3 regions of the Pseudohongiella sp. SYSU M77423 genome follow, and region 3 is predicted to be linked to each of the others. Evidence: predicted binding sites of a transcription regulator. Region 3 holds the regulator's gene; each other region holds the start of a gene.
The links. The regulator sigma-54, encoded in region 3, starts transcription at its own class of promoters, with help from an activator protein. The targets are predictions, from matches to a motif close to ANTGGCATNNANNTTGCTNT.

Region 1 (7,440 bases), on a different contig from region 3:
GCGCCGCTGATGCCGTTGCCAACCCGATTGGTGATACCAACGTCACCTCCCTGGCGCTTGAAATCCCCACCAACTGTCTTGTTGATCAGGATCCTGTTATCGGCGCATGGACCACTGCCAGCCTCGATATGGCCGGCGGCGAACCCATGCAGGTATCACGCCTGGGCTTCCCACTGGTGAACGAGGTAATCATCGGCCTGCCGGACAAGGACAAGTTCAACAGTAGCCATCCCGTCAACGACGCGCAGTTCGCCGCCTACGTGGAAAAACCGACGCTGCCCTACTTACTGGAAGTACTGTTCCAGGATGCAGGTGCAGTGGCTCCAACCAACTCACCGCGCAGTGACCTGGTAGATGCCGTTGTTGGTGTACCTGGCCTGAACCTGCCAGCATCAGTCGCTGACGGCACCTTCCCGCGGAGTGAGATGCTGCGGCTTAACACCTCCATTGCGCCTGCCATGCCGTCACAGCAGCAAAACATGGGCGTACTGGCCGGTGACAACGCCGGCTTCCCGAACGGCCGCCGCCCGGGTGACGATGTTGTCGACATTGCCCTGCGAGTAATGATGGGCGCCCTGATCAGTGATCCTGCAGTAGCGCCCAACCGAACTGCACCGTTCACGGATCAGACGACCGTATCTGCAGGGGATTTTAAAACCTCATTCCCTTACCTGAATGAACCTCTGCCTGGTTCAGCGGTTCAGTAAGCGATCTGTTCGCCAGGCAGGATCACCCCTGTCTGGCGAATTCTTATGCACTCAGAACTCATCAGAATACTTCTCAAGCTGCGAGGGCAGGTACATGTTGGTTTTCAGAAATGCGCAGAAACTTTTTGCTCCAAATCTCAGAAAAACCCTTTTGCTGGGCATTTCCTGCTGCGCCATGGCCGCTCAAGCCGCACCGTACATACCAGACAACGACAACACCATCATCACGCGCTTGCCGAGCGCAGTGGTGGCGATGTCCCAACAATTGCGCGCCACTGAAGGCAGCCGCAATGACAATCCTCAAGAGTTGTTCGCCCAGGCATATCGATCCTATCAACTGGCGCTGAGCGAGCAGGATCCCAGGGCTTACGGTAGAACGCTGGCGATCATTGAACAGTGGCCAGACAACGTTAGCAAACCGGTTTCGCTGCGGCTGATTGCTGCGGCCGTGCTGCAACACAATCATGAATTCGCGCCTGCACTGGATGAACTTCGTAGCGTTCTGGAAGAAGAGCCAGGTAACGCACAGGCATTAATGATTCAGGCACAGATAGGCCTGGTAACGGCTCACTACCCATTGACACAGAAAAGCTGCGATGCACTTGTAGACCGCGTGGAGCGAGCATTCCAGATTAACTGTCAGGCACAGCTAGATGGGGTTACCGGCAAAGCTGGTACGGCACTAGATTCACTGACGCAGGAACTTGACTCCGGCCGCCCGATGAGTCGCCAGGCATTACTGGAAGTACATATTACGATCGCCACAATAGCACACCGGCTGGGTGAAAATGATATGGCCGGCCAGCACTACCTTGCAGCTCTGACAATGGCGCCAGATAACACCTATTTGCTGAACAACTATGCACAGTGGTTGCTCCAGCAGGAAAGATACCGCGACGTGATCGCGCTGCTGGGATCAGAACCGGATCCAACAAGTAATGTAGAACTTGGCGTGATGCTGACAAACGCACTGCTTTCCTCACCGGATGCGGCCAACAGCAACCGCGCAGAGTCATTGATCGCAGAACTGGAGGCCTATTTTGAGACTGCCTACCGACGAGGAGAGAATGTGCCCGTTAAGGAGTTTGCCCGTTTCGCATTGGACATTCAGGGCCGTCCTGAAGCCGCACTGGAGGCAGCCATGAAAAACTGGACCTCCCAGAAAGAGCCCTCTGATGCTTTGCTGCTGGCCGAAGCGGCAGCTGCCGCTTCGCGTCAGGACGTTATAGAAAACCTGCGTGACTGGACGGACAGCACTGGCATGCAGTACGCAGCTCTCGACACACTCATTGCTACTGGCAACGCGAGGTAATCATGAAACGCAGACTGATGTCCATATTTGTGTTGCCGCTGTTGTGCCTTGTTGCGTCGGGCAATCTCAGCGCGCACACCTTGAGTGACAGCTACCTGAACCTTTCACTGGATCAGCAGAGTGTTTCGGGTCACTGGCTGATTGCCGTCGAGGACCTCGAACTGGCTATTGGCCTGGATGGCAACGCCGACTCAGCCATTACATGGGGTGAAATTAGCCAGCACCGTTCACAGATCAGAGACTACGCAGCTTCCCGCCTCACTATGGGGTCCGAAGGCCAGCCATGCTCCCTTGAAATTGGCACGCTGATGATCGAGCAATTGAATGCGGGTCCTTTTGTTCACCTGCCGATTACCGGTCTGTGCAATGGCGTCGCGGAAGTCACCCTGAGTTACAGCCTGATGTTCGACATCGACTCTGCACACAGAGGCATACTCAGTCTGCGGAGCAACGATGAAACTTATGTCAGGGTTTTCTCACCCGACACTGCGACATATGAGATTGACACTGAACTTCCATCAGATGCCGAATATCTATGGACCTTTTTCATTGAGGGCATCTGGCACATCTGGATCGGACTGGATCACATTCTTTTTCTGCTTGCCCTTCTGGTGGCCATCGTACTGGTCAAAACCCCAGGCGCCACCGGCCAGCAACAACCTGCGAATGTACCGTTCAGCACGTATCTCTACGACGTCATCAAAGTTGTTACCGCTTTCACAATCGCACATTCCATAACACTGATACTGGCCACACTTGAGGTGGTTTCCCTGCCCGGGCGATTTGTGGAATCGGTCATCGCGCTATCTGTGGCGATATCAGGCATCAACATACTCTATCCCTTGTTCAGAACACGTGCCTGGCAGTTCGCCTTCATATTCGGCTTGATTCACGGCTTTGGATTCGCCGGCGTGCTGGGCGATCTCGCTCTACCTCAACAGCTGCTTTTTGGCAGCCTGCTGAGCTTCAATATTGGCGTCGAAGTGGGGCAGATCGCGATTGTTCTGGTGCTGGTGCCAATACTGGCCCTGCTGGGCAGGGCCACTTTCAGCCGGCGGCTTGCGCTCGGCACCGCCGGCCTGGTCATCACCGTGTTTGGTGTACTGTGGCTTCTGGAACGCTCGCTGTCACTGTCGGTACCGGTATTGTCCTAGGGCCTGAAAACACCAACATTCGCATAACCGGCATCTTTCAGATGCGAGGCGTGCAGTCGACTCATCATGCCTTTGTCGCAATACAGCAGGTACTGGCGTGACTGCGGCATTGTCGCAAACTGACTCGCCAGCCTGAAAAACGGCACCTGCAGCACTTCATGACCTGAAAGCTCAAATGGTGCCCGCTCCAGCTCGTCGGGGTGGCGGATGTCGATGACCACAGCCTCCGGGGGCGCCACAGAAAACTCTGGAGGCTCGACATCACGCCTGTTGAGCACCTCGACAACCCGGTCAATGCTCTGGTATTCACTGGCTTCGATGGCAGCATCCAGCACCGCCGGATCCATCTGACGCTCTTCGTGCTCTACACGGCTGCGTTTAGCGTGAGTGGTAGGTTTCACTGAAATGACGCCGCAGTACTCGGGCACATTCACTGAAAAGGGCTCGGTGCCTATCGCTCGGGCTGTATTGATGATTTCCTGCTTGTCAGTGACGATCAATGGCCGGAGGATCATCATGTCGCAGACTCGATCAATGACATTCAGGTTAGGCAGCGTCTGGCTGGAGACCTGAGAAATCGCCTCCCCTGTCACCAGTGCTCGTAGCCGCATACCAATCGCTATGCGCTCTGCTGCACGCAGCATCTGCCGTTTGAGTATGACGCCCATGTGGCCGCTGTCGACCTTCTGCGTAATCTCCGTCACGACGCCCTCGAACGGTACGCTGACAAACTTCACGCGATGTGAAGAGCCAAACTTCATCCATAGATAAAGCGCAACCTCTTTCACCGCAAACTCGTGTTCCCTGCCACCCAGATTGAAGAATACAAAATGTGTCTGCAGGCCGCGGCGCATTGTCATGAAACTGGAAACTGCTGAATCAAATCCGCCCGATATCAGTGACAGCACCTGCTCCTGAGTTCCCAGCGGATATCCACCCAGGCCATTGATCTGTTCTTTGACGACGTAAAGAACCTTGTGACGGATTTCGACTCGAACCGTGATCTCGGGATTAATAAGGTCCACCCCTTTAGCATCACTGTTGTGCAACAGATACCCACCCACCTGACGCTCGATATCGCCGGATGAATAGTCATGCGTGCCGGTACGCTTGCAGCGCACCACAAAAGTTTTTCCGGCCAATGCACCACGATAGTGCAGCAGCACAGACTCTGCAATTTCGTCGATGCTCTCCGGCAGCGGGAGCTTCTCCACAGGCCTTACCACTGATATGCCCGGCGTGCTCAGCAATGCATCAAGGACGCCGCTTTCCAGCGCCTGGTCCAGGTCCCCGGTATCAACTTCCAGAATGTCCCAATTGCCAACCACAGAAATCTTCTCGTCCAGTCGCTGCAGGATAATGCGCAGATTGCGGCGCAGCGCCTTGACCAGTCGCATACGCACAGGTCGTGATTTGACGGTCATTTCTGGAAAAAAACGTACTACATAAAGCATTAACTACCTCTGGATTTTGGGGAATATGAGACAAAACTAGGATTGTCAGTAAAAGCTTGCCTTAAAACAGGGCGATAGGCACTATACCAGTGCATGTAGCTGCACAATGCACTTTATTGGTGCATCACAAACAGGACGCATGTGTTAACTGCTTGATATTCAAGACCTGACCACACCTTCCATTGTGGCATGAGTCTTGCTCATCTCAGTGCACTGGGGGTCAGGCGGCAACCAAAACATTATAGTGCCGATTCCCCTGCTTGTTGAGAGCAGATTATTGCAAGACCTTTAACCTGTGTCCGCACCCGACTTCAGATCGGGGAGGCCACTATTAATTCTCGATCACTCGGAGGATCAGGAATGTCTAAGACATTAGAAATGATTAAAGAAAATGACGTGAAATGGGTTGATCTCCGTTTCACCGATACCAAGGGCAAAGAGCAGCACGTTACCTTCCCGGCCGACAAAGTCGATGAAGGTTTCATGGACGGCGTGATGTTCGACGGTTCCTCCGTAGCCGGCTGGAAAGGCATCAACGAGTCAGACATGATCCTGAAGCCGGATGACACTACTGCCGTCATCGATCCCTTCTCTGATGAAGTACAACTGAACCTGCGCTGCGACATCATTGAGCCACGCACCATGGGTGGTTACAACCGTGACCCACGCTCTGTTGCACGCCGTGCAGAAGAATACCTGAAGTCTACCGGTATCGGTGACAAAGCGTTTTTCGGCCCTGAGAACGAGTTCTTCGTGTTTGACGAAATCAAGTGGCACGTTGGCATGGACTACTCTTTCTTCAAGATAGGCAGTGAAGAAGCCGCATGGTCAAGCAGCAAGAGCATTGAAGGCGGCAACCTGGGTCACCGTCCTCGCGTCAAAGGCGGTTACTTCCCCGTTCCTCCAGTCGACTCACTGAGCGATCTGCGTGGCGCAATGTGCGACACCATGACTGCCATGGGTCTGGACATCGAACTGCACCACCACGAAGTGGCCAACGCTGGTCAGTGTGAAATTGGTGCCAAGTTCAACACTCTGGTTTACAAAGCTGACGAAGTACAGATCCTCAAGTATTGCGTACTGAACACAGCACACGCTTTCGGCAAAACCGCAACCTTCATGCCCAAGCCACTGGTAGGCGATAACGGTTCTGGTATGCACGTTCACATGTCTATCTCCAAAGATGGCAAGAACACCTTCGCAGGCGACGGCTACGCTGGCCTGTCAGAAACTGCTCTGTACTACATTGGCGGTATCATCAAGCACGCCAAGGCACTGAATGCTTTCGGCAACGCTTCAACCAACAGCTACAAGCGTCTGGTAAAAGGCTTCGAAGCACCAACACTGCTGGCCTACTCCTCACGCAACCGTTCCGCTTCCATCCGTATCCCATACGTACTGGGCGGCAACCCGAAAGCGATCCGTATCGAAGTGCGTTTTGGTGACAACACAGCCAACCCTTACCTGTACTTTGCAGCCCTGCTGATGGCTGGCCTGGACGGTATCGAAAACAAGATCCACCCTGGCGACCCAGCCAGCAAAGATCTGTATGACCTGGAGCCGGAAGAAGAAGCAGCAATTCCACGCGTTTGCTTCTCTCTGGACGAAGCGCTGGATGCTCTGGACCAGGATCGCGAGTTCCTGAAGAAAGGCGGCGTATTCTGTGACGACCTGATCGATGGTTATATCGAACTGAAGCGTCAGGACTGCACACGTCTGAACAGCTCAACGCATCCGGTCGAGTTTGATATGTACTACAGCCTGTAAGGGTTGCTTGTCACTATCATCTGATGGTTAAAACAAAGCGCCTGGCCGGGCTCCCCAGCCAGGCGTTTTTGTTGGAACAACGCGAAGGGATCTCTGCGTTAATGAGTCCCACGATTAACTGACTGACGGACATTTCATGCTGAGTAGCACCAAATTATACCGCCGACTGATGGACACACTGTCCACGGCCATCCTGGTGATGGATGATCAGTTGCGGCTGCGCTACCTGAATCTTGCAGCGGAAAGTCTGCTGGCCATCAGCGGCCGCCAATTCAATCAGTCGTTTATCGGCGACATCATGGTCAATGGCGATCAGGATATCGCGGATATTCGCACGGCCCTTCAGCAGGGTCACAGCTTTACCAAACGCAAAACCCAGATTCACCTTCTGCACGGCAAGACCCTGCAGGTGGACTACACGATCACACCCATGACCGATATGGATGAAGTTGCATTGGTCATGGAAATTCAGGGCATCAACTATGCTGAGCGCATCAGTCGCGATGAGAACCTGATCTCTACACATGAAACAACCCGGGAACTGGTTCGCGGCCTGGCGCACGAAATTAAAAATCCGCTTGGCGGCATTCGCGGGGCTGCGCAACTGCTGGCCTCTGAACTGCCTGCCGATACCGACCTGACCGACTATACCAGTGTGATCATCGAAGAGGCTGACCGGCTGCACAAGCTTGTCGATCGCCTGGTTGGCTCGAGAAAGCCCATGGAGTTCCGTACGCTTAACGTTCACGAAGTGCTCGAACGTGTGCGCAACCTGGTCGAGGCTGAAGTACGCAACATGGATATCACCGTGGTTCGCAATTATGACCCCAGCATTCCGGAAATTCAGGGTGACTCTGAGCAGCTGATACAGGCCGTTCTAAATATTGTGCGCAATGCCGTACAGGCCCTGGAAAGTCCTCATGTAAAACATCGCTCGGGCATCATCGAACTGGGCACCCGTATCATGCGCAATATCACCATCGGCACGGTTTATCACCGACTGGTGACGCGTATCGATATCATCGACAACGGCCCGGGCGTTCCAG
Region 2 (7,440 bases), on a different contig from region 3:
CAGTTTCTCCGCAATTTTAAGCTCCAGACCGTTGCTGCCCGGCTGGTAGTACTGCCTGTCCTTCAGTGGCTCTGGAAAATAGTTCTCGCCGGCGGCATAACTGCCAGGCTCATCGTGAGCATAGCGATACTCAGCACCATACTGCATATCCTTCATCAGACGAGTTGGTGCGTTACGCAGGTGCTCAGGCACCTCATAGGACGGTTGTGCGGCTATATCGGCCTGAACGTCATTAAACGCCATGTAAACCGCGTTACTCTTGGGTGCCGCTGCCAGGTAGATAACTGCCTGAGCCAGCACCAGTTCTCCCTCCGGGCTGCCCAGCCGGGTTTGCGCATCCCAGGCATTCATGGCCAGTTGCAGCGCCCTGGGGTCGGCATTGCCTATGTCCTCACTAGCCATGCGAACCAGCCGGCGGGCCACATAGACCGGATCACAACCGCCGTCGAGCATCCGCACCATCCAGTAGAGTGCCGCATCCGGTGATGAGCCTCGCACGGCTTTGTGAAGGGCTGAAATCTGCTCGTAGAACACATCACCACCCTTGTCAAAGCGGCGGCTGAATCCCTGCAGCACCTGGTCCAGAATGGAATCATCTACAGTGCCACCATCCTCAACCAGATCAGAAGCAATCTCCAGCAGATTCAGGGCTCGCCGCGCATCGCCGTCGGCTGTTGCGGCCAGTCGGGACATCGCTGCTTCATCCAGTTGCAGCGCGCGCCGGCCCAGCCCCCTGTCAGCGTCGGCGAGTGCCGCAGCCAGCACCTGCAGCAACTCTTCATCACTCAGGCTTTTCAGCACATAGGTGCGGGCTCTGGACAACAGGGCGTTATTCAGCTCAAACGACGGGTTTTCAGTGGTAGCACCAACAAATATCAGTGTGCCATCTTCGATGTGCGGCAAAAACGCATCCTGCTGGCTCTTATTGAATCTGTGCACCTCATCAACGAACAGCAGGGTTGCGCGGCCATGTTGCTGCCGTCTGACACGTGCCCTGTCGACGGCGGCGCGGATGTCCTTTACTCCGGACAGCACGGCCGACAGACTTTCGAAAGCAGCATCGGCACGCTGTGCAATCAGACGGGCCAGCGTGGTCTTGCCGGTTCCGGGAGGGCCCCAGAAAATCATGGAGTGCAGAGCACCGCGTTCTAGCGCCTGCCGCAGCGGCTTGCCTGCCCCCATGATGTGACTCTGGCCTATGTATTCTTCCAGTGTGCGCGGCCGCATGCGGGCTGCCAGGGGCTGCGAGGCAAGTGATGTGTCTTCAAGCTCGTTAAGATCAGCTTGCATCTGGGTTCACTTCAGGGGGCCGGGGCGGTTTGACTGCGATTGTCGATGACGTCAAGAAATTCATCGTCTGGCACCGGAAAAACAAACTGATCGGACGCCAGAGACAGGTTGACCTGGCGATTGTAGAACTCCCACAAAGTGCGCTGTCCATTGGTACTTACAAGGAGAATCGAGGCGGGTTCGCGGTTTTCGAAATACAGGGTGACGCGTTCGTAGAGGCTGGACGGATCAAGCGGCGTCAGATAAAACTCTGCGCTCCCGGGCTGTCCCTCGATAGCCACAGCTTCGATTGCGTAGGATTCAGCAACGGCATTTATCTGACCGCCCAGCAGCTGGGCAGCGAGCTCTGACTGATCGGTCTGCCAGTCATCAATGGTCAACTGCAGCAGATCGGGCTGATAATTCCAGAGAGATTCACCGTCGGTGACAATCAACTCCGGAAACGGCTGCAGCGTCTCCCAGTAAAATCCGTCTGGCCGCTTGAGCATAAACAGAATCTGACTTTCTTCCAGCACACTGCCACTGGACTCCATCACCAGTTGCCGGACGTCAGCACGAAACGTGCTCAGATCAGACAGCATGGTCTGCAGCAAGGCGGTATCGTCAGCCGCGGCCATTGATGAGCTGGACTCATCTGCAGACTGCGAGCTCGCGGCAGGCAGTGCGATCAGGCAGCTGACCAGCAGGACAGGAACAAATTTAGAGAACTTCATCATTGAATCGCTCACAGGGCCAGGGCTATCAGCCTGGCCGGTAATCCTGTTTATCGGGGTGGCGGCGGAGCAAGTACTTCACGACTACCATTGGCGCCCATTTCCGACACTACACCGGCTGCTTCCATCGCCTCGATCATCCGGGCGGCGCGGTTGTAACCAATTCGCAACTTACGCTGCACTGCCGATATAGACGCTTTGCGGGACTCGGTCACAAACGCTACGGCTTCATCATAAAGCGCATCATCTTCTTCGCCGCCTTCGCCGCTGCCGCCACCCATACCCATATTCATTTCGCGGTCTTCGACACCCTGGGTGATCTCTTCGATATAGACCGGCTCGCCACGCTGTTTCCAGTCAGCCACGACACGGTGTACTTCTTCATCACTGACAAAGGCACCGTGCACGCGTTTGGCCAGGCCACCACCGGGAGGCAGAAACAGCATGTCGCCATTGCCCAGCAGCTGTTCAGCGCCGCCTTCACCCAGAATCGTGCGGGAGTCCACTTTGGACTGCACCATAAATGACAGTCGGGTCGGGATATTGGCCTTGATCAGACCAGTCAACACGTCCACGGAGGGCCGCTGTGTGGCAAGGATGAGGTGAATACCGGCGGCCCTTGCCTTCTGCGCGATGCGCGCGATCAACTCTTCAACTTTCTTGCCAACTACCATCATCATGTCAGCAAGTTCGTCGACAATCACCACTATATTAGGCAACGGTTCAAGGGGTGGAGCTTCCTGGTCATCCTGCAACGCCATTGGATCGGGTTTCCAGATAGGGTCAATGATAGGCTCACCCGCTTTAATCGCATCCTGGACTTTTTTGTTGTAGCCCGCCAGATTCCGCACGCCCAGTGCAGACATCAATTTGTAGCGTCGCTCCATTTCGGCTACCGACCAGCGCAGCGCATTCGCGGCATCCTTCATGTCAGTTACAACTGGTGTCAGCAGGTGAGGAATCCCGTCATACACGGACAGTTCAAGCATCTTGGGGTCGATCATGATCATCCGGACATGTTCCGGTGTCGACTTGTAAAGCAGGCTGAGGATCATGGCGTTGATGCCCACCGACTTGCCTGAGCCTGTGGTACCTGCCACCAGCAGGTGAGGCATCTTGGCAAGGTCTACGATGACCGGTTTGCCAACAATATCGTGCCCCAGCGCCATACTCAGCGCGGACTGCGCCTTGTCGAACTCCGGCGACGCCAGCACCTGGCTTAGCAGGATCATTTCGCGCTGTTCATTGGGGATCTCGATCCCGATGACAGTCTTGCCTGGGATAACCTCGACCACACGCACGCTAATGACGGCCAGGGACCGCGCCAGATCCTTGCCCAGGCTGGTGATGCGACTGGCCTTAACACCAGGGGCCGGCTGCACTTCGAAACGGGTAATCACCGGTCCCGGATGCACCGACGTAACTTCGATATCAATGCCAAAGTCCTGCAATTTCAACTCCAGCAGTTTTGACATCGCTTCCAGCGACTCGGTGGAATAACCCTTTTTGCCGGCATTGCGGTTTTCGTCAAGCAGACCGATTGCCGGCAGCTCACCCGGGTTGCTGCCGGTAAACAGCGTGCCCTGGCGTTCCTTCTCGACCCGCTTGCTGCGTGGCGGCGGTGCACTGATCACCGGTTCAATCTTGGGCGGCGTGCGCACTTTCTCTTTCTCGATACGCACATCCAGAGCCTTGCGGCGCCGTTCTACTGCCTGTTTTACCTTACCAGCTTCTGCGCGCTTTTCCTGCCAGTCAGCAAACTGCTCTCGTGCCCGGGCAACCCCATGAATCGTCCAGTAACCAATAGCATCCACAACTGAAAGCCAGGAAATCTCAAAGGTCACCGTCAGACCAAACAGGAAGATTGCCAGGTACACCAGGGTACTGCCAAGCATGGCCAGCACTGGAATGCTGGCATCCGCCATTGCTGCGCCAATCAGACCGCCTGCAGGCCAGGTGCTATCAGTAGGAATACTGAAGTGCAGCGTAGCGAGAGTGCAGGCGCCAATGATCAGCAGCACAATACCGGCTACCTTTATGGATACAACGCCCCATGAGAACGCCTGGTCCGCATCGGACTTTCGGAACAGCCTGTAAACCTTGAAGCCCAGGGCAAATGGCAGGACATATGCGAAGTAACCCAGCATGTGCAGCAAAATGTCGGCCAGCCAGGCGCCCATATTGCCGACCGCATTCTGTACCGGCTCACCGGTGCCCGTGGTGGTAAATCCGGGATCATCCGGAGAGTAACTGAGCAGCGCAATCAACAAAAACAGGCCCAGCAGAAAAGCCGCAATGAGGGTCCCCTCGCGGGCTATACGTTGTGACAGGCTGGCCATCCCGTCGTCCTTGGCGGTCTTTTGTTTGGACATATTTTTAAAACTTTTCAGAAACCTGCAGAATCAATTTAATTCATTTTCCAGAATTATACGGAGCAAGACAAGCATTATTCCAGTTCGAGAAAAACCCACTGCCATATTGGGCGCAGCATAGCACACTCAAACCCTTGATAATCGCTATGCCAGTCTCCATAGATGTATAATCGCAAGCTTTTCCAAAAACCATGCAGGAACTCCACATTATGACCGACAAGCAGCATCATCGCCTGATCATCCTGGGCTCCGGACCCGCTGGATATACCGCAGCCGTTTACGCCGCACGCGCCAACCTCTCTCCCCTGGTGATCACTGGCATGGTTCAGGGTGGTCAGTTGACCACTACCACGGATGTCGACAACTGGCCCGGGGATGTGGAAGGCCTGCAGGGACCTGCTCTGATGGAACGTATGCAGCGTCATGCTGAGCGCTTCAACACACAGATCGTGTTTGATCACATCAACAAGGCTGACCTGAAGCAGCGCCCGTTTACCCTGCATGGTGACAATGGCATCTACACCTGTGACGCACTGATCATCGCGACGGGTGCATCTGCCCAGTATCTGGGCCTTGAATCAGAGACCGCGTTTATGGGCAAAGGCGTCAGCGCCTGCGCCACCTGCGACGGCTTCTTCTATCGCAACAAGCCCGTCGCGGTCATTGGCGGCGGCAACACTGCCGTTGAGGAAGCGCTTTACCTGTCCAATATCGCCTCTCACGTGACCCTGGTACACCGCCGTGACAGCCTGCGAGCAGAAAAGATCCTGCAGGACAAACTGTTTGCCAAGGCCAAAGAAGGCAAAGTCACCCTGCTCTGGGATCATGTGCTTGATGAAGTTCTCGGGGATGAGATGGGTGTGACCGGAATCCGGGTAAACAGCACCAAGGGCGAAGCAAGCCAGGAGCTGACCGTTGATGGCGTTTTCATCGCGATTGGCCACAAGCCGAACTCGGACATTTTTGTTGATCAACTCGACATGAAAGACGGTTATCTCACCATTCACAGCGGCACCGAAGGCAATGCCACCCAAACCAGCATTCCGGGTGTTTTTGCTGCCGGCGACATCGCTGACCACGTCTACCGTCAGGCGATCACCTCTGCCGGCTTTGGCTGCATGGCGGCGCTGGACGCCGAAAAATTCCTGGATCAGTGATTCATGGGGCAGCTGACACGGCTGCACGCCGACAGCCTCTACTTTCCTCCAGCCGACAACGCGCTGGAGGATCCGCCAGGCCTGTTGGCGGTAGGTGGAGATCTGCGACCAGAGCGGCTGCTGGCGGCCTATCGACAGGGCATATTCCCGTGGTTTGATGACAGCAGCCCCATCCTGTGGTGGTCGCCCGACCCCCGAATGGTGCTCAACCCAGCTGATGTCCATTGCTCTCGCAGCCTCGGCAAACTGATTCGACGCGGCCTATACCGTGTCACCATGGACTGTGCGTTTGATCAGGTCATTCAACAGTGCGCAGCGCACCGGGATGGTCAGCCCGGCACCTGGATCACCGAAGACATGCAACATGCGTATATCAAGCTGTTCCACCTGGGTTATGCCCATTCGGTTGAGATCTGGCAAGAACAAACCCTGGTTGGCGGGCTTTACGGCATCAGCCTGGGACGGATGTTTTTTGGAGAATCCATGTTCAGTCGGCAGCCCAATACCTCCAAGCTGGCGTTTGTGGCGCTGTGTCGGCAGCTGCAACAATGGTCATTCACACTGATTGACTGCCAGTTGCCCACCAATCACCTGGCCAGCCTGGGGGCCGCCCCCATGAGCAGGCAGCGGTTTCTTGCGCTGTTGGCCGAAAATCGCGTTGAAAATGGTCTGTATGAGCACTGGCAATTTGATGACAATTGCCTTGTCGCTTGACTTATCTTTCAGTCGAACCCGGACGAAGCTTTGCCAACGACAAAAAATTCAGGCAAAATGCGCGCTTACTTCAAGCAGTGAGAATTTCTTTTAGATGGCTAAAGAAGACCAGATTGAAATGGAAGGCGAAGTGGTAGACACCCTTCCGAACACCATGTTCCGCGTCAAACTCGAAAACGGCCACATCGTGACCGCCCATATTTCGGGCAAAATGCGCAAGAATTACATCCGCATCCTGACCGGCGATATGGTCAAGGTAGAGTTGACACCCTACGACCTGACCAAGGGTCGCATCACCTACCGCGCTCGTTAATTAACGAGCGCTCAGGCCTGCCTGCGACTAACTGTCTGCCGAGCTTAACGCCCGGCTCTCCGACTTCTTGCCGCGCCGATTGATATCCAGCTCCACCCCATCATTAACGATGGACACGGTGACTTCGCCACCGTCAGCGAGCTTGCCAAACAGGATTTCCTCAGCCAGCGCTTTCTTCAGTTTTTCCTGAATCAGTCGCGCCATCGGTCTGGCACCCATTTGCGGGTTATACCCATTGACCGCAAACCAGTCGCGGGCGCTGTCGTCAACACTCAACGTGACCTTCTTGCTGTCCAGCTGTACCTGCAGCTCCACCAGGAACTTGTCGACCACAGTGCGGATAGTCTCAGGCTGCAATGGGCCAAACTGAACAACGGCATCCAGACGGTTGCGGAACTCTGGTGTAAAGCTGCGTTTGATGACTTCCATGCCATCACTGCTGTGATCCTGCGCCGTGAACCCGATGGATGGTCGTGACATTTCCTGGGCTCCCGCGTTGGTGGTCATGATCAGAATGACGTTGCGGAAGTCAGCCTTGCGCCCGTTATTGTCAGTCAAGGTACCGTGATCCATGACCTGCAGCAGGATGTTGAAGACATCCGGATGCGCTTTCTCAATCTCGTCCAGCAGCAGCACACAGTGCGGATGCTTGGTCACTGCCTCGGTCAGCAGACCACCCTGATCAAAGCCGACATAGCCGGGGGGCGCACCGATCAGGCGCGACACGGTGTGTCGCTCCATGTATTCGGACATATCAAAACGCAGCAACTCAATACCCATGATCCGGGCCAGCTGACGGCTCACCTCAGTTTTACCGACACCGGTGGGGCCCGCGAACAGATAGGAACCGATAGGCTTGTCCGGTGTGTTGAGGCCGGCGC
Region 3 (7,440 bases):
GGCATCGCGCTCGGCGTAGCGCTTGTCATCAAACCAATTACTCCACCAAAATCGCTGGCCCGCAAAGAACTGCCAGCGCTGATTCTGGTCAGTGTTATTTGCGGCCTGCTGATGTTCAATCGTTATATCGGGCCCATCGACGCACTTCTGTTGATTGCAGTGGTGACGTTTTTCATCTGGAAGTTATTCCGTGGTCATCGCAAGGGCGAGGAAGAGGCGATTGAAGAGGAAGAGATTCCAGACAATGTCAGTACCGGCAAGGCGCTGGGGTTCCTGTTGCTGGGGCTGGCACTGCTGATTGTCAGTGCCGAATATCTGGTTGACGCCTCCATTGAAATCGCCGCCATTCTCGGTGTCACCTCCGGCATTATCGGCCTGACGCTGGTCGCACTGGGTACCAGTCTTCCCGAGCTGGCCGCGACCGTCACCTGTGCACTGCGTGGACACCACGAACTGGCAGTTGGCAATATCATCGGCTCCAACATCCTCAATATCCTGGTTGTACTGCCATTCCCCGGCCTGCTGGCCGCTGGGTATTTCGACAGCTCCCTGCTGACACGTGATTACGTTGCCATGATGGTACTGACCGCCCTGCTGGTCGCGCTGTGTTATCCAGCCATCCGCGCCCGGCGCCAGCTGGGACGCCTCAGCGGGCTGGCATTCATAATGCTTTACCTGGCATGGTTCGGCATAATGTATTATCAGATTCACTAGACTGGCGAGAATTCCATGGCCGACCCCCAATCACTGATCGACAGTGCGTTGCGCACTATTCGTATTGAACATGATGCGATCGCGGCACTTCTGCCGCGCATCGACGAGGCTTTCGCACGCGCCTGCCAGATCATGCTCGACTGCGAAGGCCGAATTGTTGTCACCGGCATGGGCAAATCCGGCCACATCGCCCGCAAAATAGCTGCCACCCTGTCCAGCACGGGCACTCCAGCCATGTTTGTGCACCCGGCGGAGGCCAGCCACGGCGATCTCGGCATGATTACCGGCAAGGACGTGCTGCTGGCACTGTCGAATTCCGGCACCACCGAGGAACTGGTAAACATCCTGCCGCTGATCAAACGCAAGGGTGTTCCCTTTATCAGTATGACCGGAAATCCTCACTCAAGTATGGCAACCACCGCTACCGTCAATATTGATGCCAGCGTGACCAAAGAGGCCTGCCCGCTGGGACAGGCCCCGACCGCCAGTACGACCGTCGCGCTGGTTCTTGGCGACGCACTGGCGATGGCACTGCTGGAGGCCAAAGGGTTTACCGAAGAGGATTTTGCATTTTCACACCCGGGCGGTCGTCTGGGTCGACGCCTGTTGCTCAAAGTCAGGGATATCATGCACAGTGGTGACAGTATCCCCAGGGTCAAGGCTGGCACCCTGCTGAAGGACGCGCTGTTTGAAATAAGCAGCAAAGGGCTGGGTATGACCACGGTTGTTGACGACAGTGGCAGGCTGCAGGGAGTTTTTACCGATGGCGACCTGCGACGGACCCTGGATGCCGGCAAGGACATTACCCGCACCCTTATCACCGATGTCATGTCCGTTAACGGCAAAACTGTGTCCGTGGATGCCATGGCTACTGAAGCTGCCAGACTGATGGAAGAGAACCGAATCTATACACTGGTGGTGCTGGATGACAATCAACAGTTGAGCGGCATCATTCGTATGCACGACCTGCTGCAGGCCAATGTGGTCTAGGAGTACCGATGAAGTTTCTGACCGACTCTGCCGATGCCACTCGCCGCGCAGCCAGCATATCGCTGCTGTTGCTTGATGTGGACGGCATCCTGACCAATGGCCAGCTCTACTTTGGCGATCAGGGCGAGATTTTCAAAGCATTCAATACGCTGGACGGCCATGGCATAAAGCTGTTGCAGGCCAATGGTATTCGTGTCGGCATCGTATCCGGCCGCCACTCGCAGGCCCTTTCCACACGTGCCAGCGCTTTGGGCATCACCCTGATCAAAAGCGGACGCGAAGACAAGCTGACTGCCACTCGCGAGCTCTTGTCAGATCACCCCTGTGACTTTGAACACATTGCTTTCATGGGTGACGACCTGCCCGACCTGCCGGTCATGATGCGCTGCGGACTGGCAATTACTGTCCCCAATGCACATCCCAGCATTATCGAACGCGCGCACCTTTGCACAGACGGTGGCGGCGGCACCGGTGCAGTTCGCGAGGTGGCGGACTTTCTGCTTCAGGCGGCAGGCAAGTATGACGCCATCATCGCTGCCTGCGAGAGCGGACAGGATTCCTGATGCGTGCGCTGCGATACCTGATAAATCGACTGATTTCATTGCGCCTGAAAGGCTGGCTGGTGGCGCTGGCCCCAGCCGTTCTGCTGGCATGGCTGATGACTGGCGATCTGGATGTTTCCAATCCCGACCAGAGCAGCTCTCAGGTGCAACTGCCGTCGGGCGAACAGTACGAGGGATTCGGCCGTGACATTCACAGCCGTGTATACAATGACAGCGGCGAGCTGGAGTACACGATCGGAGCAGAAGCCCAACGCCTGTACACTGACGAGGTGACAGAGCTCGATTACCCTATGATCCGGATGTTTCAGCAGGGCCAGGAACGCTGGAATATATCCGCGGTATCAGGCAGAATTCGAGCCTCGTCGGGCGGCGATATTCAGGAACTGGAACTTCGGGACTCAGTTCAGGTGCGCCACCAGATGGGTGCCGATGATGCCATACAGGTGCAGACTGCCTGGCTAATAGTCGAACCGCAGGCCGAGCGGCTGTATACCGACGCGCAGGTACTGATCAACGGCAATCGCATCGAACAGCGTTCTATGGGCCTGCGGGCCAATTTCTCACTGGATTCACTGGAATTTTTATCAGATGTCGAAGGACGTTTTACAGACATATCACCGTAAACAGGCACGCCAGTCGCGACGGCCTGCTGTGCTTTCCAGCGTGAAAGCACTGTCCTTTGGCGTGTGCCTCACACTTATGCTGCCTGCATTTTCGGCCATGGCACCCACTGACAGTGGTGAAGACATCCGATACCACTCTGATGGCGGTGGCAGTATCGAAACCGAAGGGAATGTCCGAACCACCACCCTGCGCGAGAACGTTCGCATCCAGCAGGGCATGGTGACGATCTTCGGCAACACAGCCAGTCTGATACAGAACACTCAAACCGGTGAGCTGATTCGCGTCACCGTGGCCGGGGAACCCGCGCGCTTCACGCGTGAAGCACCACTGGCGTCGGAGACGATCACCGGTAGCAGTGACACCATCATCTATTACAACGAGCCAGGCGCCACGGTCGAGACGCTGCTGTCCGTGGTGGAATTTGTGGGCGACGCCAGCTTTACCCGCGGCGGCACGGCGCTGGAGTGCTCGGAAATCAAACATGTCATTGAAACAGCGGCAACGGACTCACCCGGCCCCTGCAGCGGCGTGTTTGCACCCGATGAAACATCTGACGACGATTCGGCGGGCAACTGATGGATCTGCTGAGCGCCAGCCATCTAGCCAAGTCCTACAAGGGTCGCCAGGTTGTCCGGGATGTATCCCTGACTGTAAACAGCGGTCAGATTGTTGGTCTGCTTGGCCCCAATGGTGCAGGCAAGACTACATGTTTTTACATGATCGTGGGCCTGGTAAATGCCGATAAAGGCAGGATCAGCATCAATGATCAGGACCTGACCGGGCTGCCCATTTTTGCCAGAGCGCGCCTGGGGCTGGGTTATCTCCCTCAGGACTCCTCCATTTTTCGCAACCTGACGGTGGCCGATAACATCATGGCCATTCTGGAAACACGCAAGGAACTGAGTGCCCAGCAGCGCGCAGAAAAGCTGGAAAGCCTGATTCAGGAATTCCACATCAATCACATTCGCGACAATAAGGGCATGAGCCTGTCCGGCGGTGAGCGCCGCAGGACTGAAATTGCCCGGGCGCTGGCTACCGACCCACGCTTCATCCTGCTGGATGAGCCATTTGCCGGTGTTGACCCCATATCGGTCAGTGACATCAAGTCCATTATTCAACACCTGAAGGATCGTGGCATCGGTGTGCTGTTGACTGACCACAACGTTCGTGAAACGCTGGACATCTGTGAGAAAGCTTATATTGTCAGCGATGGTGGCATTATTGCCGAGGGTGACGCCCAACAGATACTTGCCAACCAGCGTGTGCGCGATGTGTACCTGGGCAAGAATTTCCAGATCTGACCATCAAATGTCGTGACAAAATCTTGAAAATCCCACTCAATATCGGCATGATGTTTGCTTTAATTAACCGGCCCACATCTGGCCCAGTAATTCACGAGACCGAACCCGTTCTAGCGATGCGCCTGATGTCATGAAGATTTCGCTCCAGCTCAAACTCGGTCAACAGCTGACCATGACCCCCCAGCTGCAACAGGCAATTCGCCTGCTGCAACTGTCGACGCTTGACCTTCAGAACGAGATTCACGAGGCACTGGAATCAAATCCAATGCTGGAGGTAGATGAGTCTCCCGACAGCGATAGCAGCGATAGTTACGAGAACAGCGATAACACTGATAAGGCCAATGGTGCTGATGAAGCAACCGACTCACGCACCTACGAGGAGCGCCAGAACGCCTTCGACGAGGTCACTGCGGCCACACCTTCCAATACCGACAGCGATACTGGCGAAGCCGGCTGGGAGGAACACATTCCCGAGCAGCTTTCTGTGGATACCAACTGGGATGATATTTACCAGACCACCTACTCCACGGGCAGCCCGATGGCAGACACGGATGATTTCGAATCACGTGACTCCGCCTCAGAAACTCTGCAGGACCACCTCAACTGGCAATTGAACCTTACCAACATGTCGGATACCGACCGGCTGATTGGCATGGCAATCATTGATGCCATTGATGCCAACGGCCAGCTGTCGCTGAGCGTTGAGGCCATTCACGAAGGCCTGATGGATGATATCGAAGAGCTGGAAGAGGATGAGGTACTCGCCGTATTGCATCGCATTCAGCAGTTCGACCCGGTGGGGGTCGCCTACCGCGACCTGTCGGAATGCCTTTTGATCCAGTTAAATCAGGTCCCGTCCGAACTCGAGACCGATCCCGTGCGGCACGCCAAGATACTGGTGCGGGACTACCTGGCCCTGTTGGGCAATCGGGACTACGCCCAGATCATGCGGCTCACACGCTTGAAAGAGCCGGAGCTGCGCGATGCGATTGCCATCATCGAAAAACTTAATCCACGTCCGGGCGCCGATATCGCACCATCCAGCGCCACCTACGTTATCCCTGATGTGATTGTCAGCAAAGACACCCGCAGCGGGCGCTGGCGTGTCGAGCTCAATCCGGAAACAGCGCCCAAGCTGCGTATCAACGCCGATTACGCAGCGCTGGTCAAACGTTCCGATAACAGCTCCGACAACAACTATCTGCGCGACAACCTGCAGGAGGCACGCTGGTTCCTCAAGAGCCTGCAAAGTCGTAACGAGACACTGCTGAAAGTAGCCTCGCGCATTGTCGAGCATCAGCAGGGTTTCCTGGAGCAGGGCGAAGAGGCCATGAAACCGCTGGTCCTGCATGACATTGCCGAAGCAGTAGAGATGCATGAATCAACCATCTCCCGGGTAACCACTCAAAAATACATGCACACGCCGCGCGGGATATTCGAGCTCAAGTACTTTTTCTCCAGTCACGTCAGTACCGCTGGCGGAGGCGAATGCTCATCAACCGCGATACGCGCACTGATCAAAAAGCTGGTTGCTGGCGAAAACCCGCGCAAACCACTCAGCGACAGCAAAATCACTCAGTTGCTGGAAGACCAGGGCATTAATGTCGCCCGCCGGACAATCGCCAAATATCGCGAATCCCTGTCCATCCCCCCTTCCAATGAACGCAAGCGGCTGGTCTGACACCTTGCCAGTCCGCTCGGCGCACGTTGCCAGCGCCTGCCCAAGGCACTAGAATGGCGGCTCTGGAAAACAGGACACAGCAATGCAATTAAGCAGCATACTTACCCCGGAACGCGCCCTGTGCAACCTGCCGGGTGTCAGTAAGAAACGATTTCTGACCACGATCAGTGAAACCATCGCAGAAACCACGCCCAACCTGTCGGCTGACGCTATCTACACCGCATTGCTGGCACGTGAGCAGTTGGGCAGCACCGGTATTGGCAATGGTATTGCCATTCCCCACTGTCGCGTTTCCGAATGCACAACAATCACCGGTACCCTGGTAAAGCTGGATGAGGGCATCGATTTCGATGCCGTCGATTCACAACAGGTCGATCTGCTTTTTGTACTGATCGTGCCGGCCGAGGAAACCGATGAACATCTGCGCGTGCTTAGCGCACTGGCACGCCTGTTCCATCAGGATGAATTCTGTCAGGCTCTGCGGGGCGCTCGCAGCAATCAGGAACTGTACGACATCGCCGTACGATTTGATCAGGAACAACAGGCTTAAGCCTGACAGTTGACCCAACGATTCATTGAAGCAGGCTGTGAGACGTCGTGAAACTCTTGATTATCAGTGGTCGCTCCGGCTCGGGAAAAAGTACCGCCCTCAATATGCTCGAGGATCATGGTTATTACTGTATTGATAACCTGCCTGCCAGCCTGCTACAGGCATTTGTGTCGCGCATTTGCCGCGACACACCCGAACTGCCCCGCGTTGCTGTCAGTATTGACGCGCGCAATATTCCTGAAGACCTGAAGAACGTCCCGCAGATCCTGCACGAGCTGCAGCTGTCGGCGCTCAATATTGAAATCATTTTCCTTGATGCCAACAGCCCGACGCTGATCAAGCGATTCAGCGAAAGCCGCCGGCGTCACCCGCTTACCAGCAACACGGTTGGATTGCGCGAGGCCATCATTCAGGAGCGCGAATTGCTGGAGCCCATTTCCGCTATGGCCGGGCTGTCGATCGACACCAGTACAATGTCGGTACATCAGCTGCGTGAAGTCGTTCGTTCACGAATTCTCGAAAAAAAGGATTCATCGCTGTCCGTGATGTTTGAATCATTTGGCTTCAAGAATGGTGTGCCGATTGATGCCGACTTTGTATTTGACGCCAGGTGCCTGCCCAATCCGTATTGGGACAGCCAGCTGCGCCCTCTCAGTGGGCTGGATGCACCTGTCGCCGATTACCTGAGCAATGAGCCGGATGTGCAGGCACTGCTGCAGGATATTGAGGCATTTCTGGATCGGTGGCTGCCACGCTTTGAAGCCAGCAATCGCAGCTATATGACTGTTGCAATCGGCTGCACAGGCGGCCAGCACCGATCTGTATTCCTGTGTGAACAGCTGAAACTGGCTTTTGCCGACAAGATCAACAATCTGCAGGTTCTCCATCGAGAGCTGCGACGACGTCAGGACAACACCAACGCAACATGATCGAATCGACCATCACTATCTGTAACAAGGCGGGTCTGCATGCCCGTGCCGCCTCCAAACTGGTTGGCGTCGTAAACAAGTACCAGAG

Region 1: the regulator sigma-54 is predicted to act here: its motif matches at 4,811-4,830, upstream of glnA (type I glutamate--ammonia ligase).
Region 2: the regulator sigma-54 is predicted to act here: its motif matches at 4,440-4,459, upstream of QGM61_RS04645 (DNA translocase FtsK).

The regions. Positions count from the first base shown of each region.
Region 1 covers NZ_JARYTH010000001.1:558,428-565,867, forward strand. Annotated here, with positions in the region: gene QGM61_RS02460 (DUF4331 domain-containing protein) at 1-707, shown strand, start outside; gene QGM61_RS02465 (hypothetical protein) at 802-2,019, shown strand; gene QGM61_RS02470 (HupE/UreJ family protein) at 2,022-3,173, shown strand; gene thiI (tRNA uracil 4-sulfurtransferase ThiI) at 3,170-4,627, opposite strand; gene glnA (type I glutamate--ammonia ligase) at 4,988-6,394, shown strand; gene glnL (nitrogen regulation protein NR(II)) at 6,531-7,440, shown strand, end outside.
Region 2 covers NZ_JARYTH010000002.1:171,174-178,613, reverse strand. Annotated here, with positions in the region: gene QGM61_RS04655 (replication-associated recombination protein A) at 1-1,290, opposite strand, end outside; gene lolA (outer membrane lipoprotein chaperone LolA) at 1,302-2,006, opposite strand; gene QGM61_RS04645 (DNA translocase FtsK) at 2,054-4,375, opposite strand; gene trxB (thioredoxin-disulfide reductase) at 4,585-5,532, shown strand; gene aat (leucyl/phenylalanyl-tRNA--protein transferase) at 5,536-6,246, shown strand; gene infA (translation initiation factor IF-1) at 6,341-6,559, shown strand; gene clpA (ATP-dependent Clp protease ATP-binding subunit ClpA) at 6,587-7,440, opposite strand, start outside.
Region 3 covers NZ_JARYTH010000005.1:181,037-188,476, forward strand. Annotated here, with positions in the region: gene QGM61_RS12310 (calcium/sodium antiporter) at 1-714, shown strand, start outside; gene QGM61_RS12315 (SIS domain-containing protein) at 730-1,704, shown strand; gene QGM61_RS12320 (KdsC family phosphatase) at 1,713-2,267, shown strand; gene lptC (LPS export ABC transporter periplasmic protein LptC) at 2,267-2,890, shown strand; gene QGM61_RS12330 (LptA/OstA family protein) at 2,856-3,467, shown strand; gene lptB (LPS export ABC transporter ATP-binding protein) at 3,467-4,192, shown strand; gene QGM61_RS12340 (RNA polymerase factor sigma-54) at 4,323-5,873, shown strand; gene ptsN (PTS IIA-like nitrogen regulatory protein PtsN) at 5,956-6,423, shown strand; gene rapZ (RNase adapter RapZ) at 6,471-7,352, shown strand; gene QGM61_RS12355 (HPr family phosphocarrier protein) at 7,349-7,440, shown strand, end outside.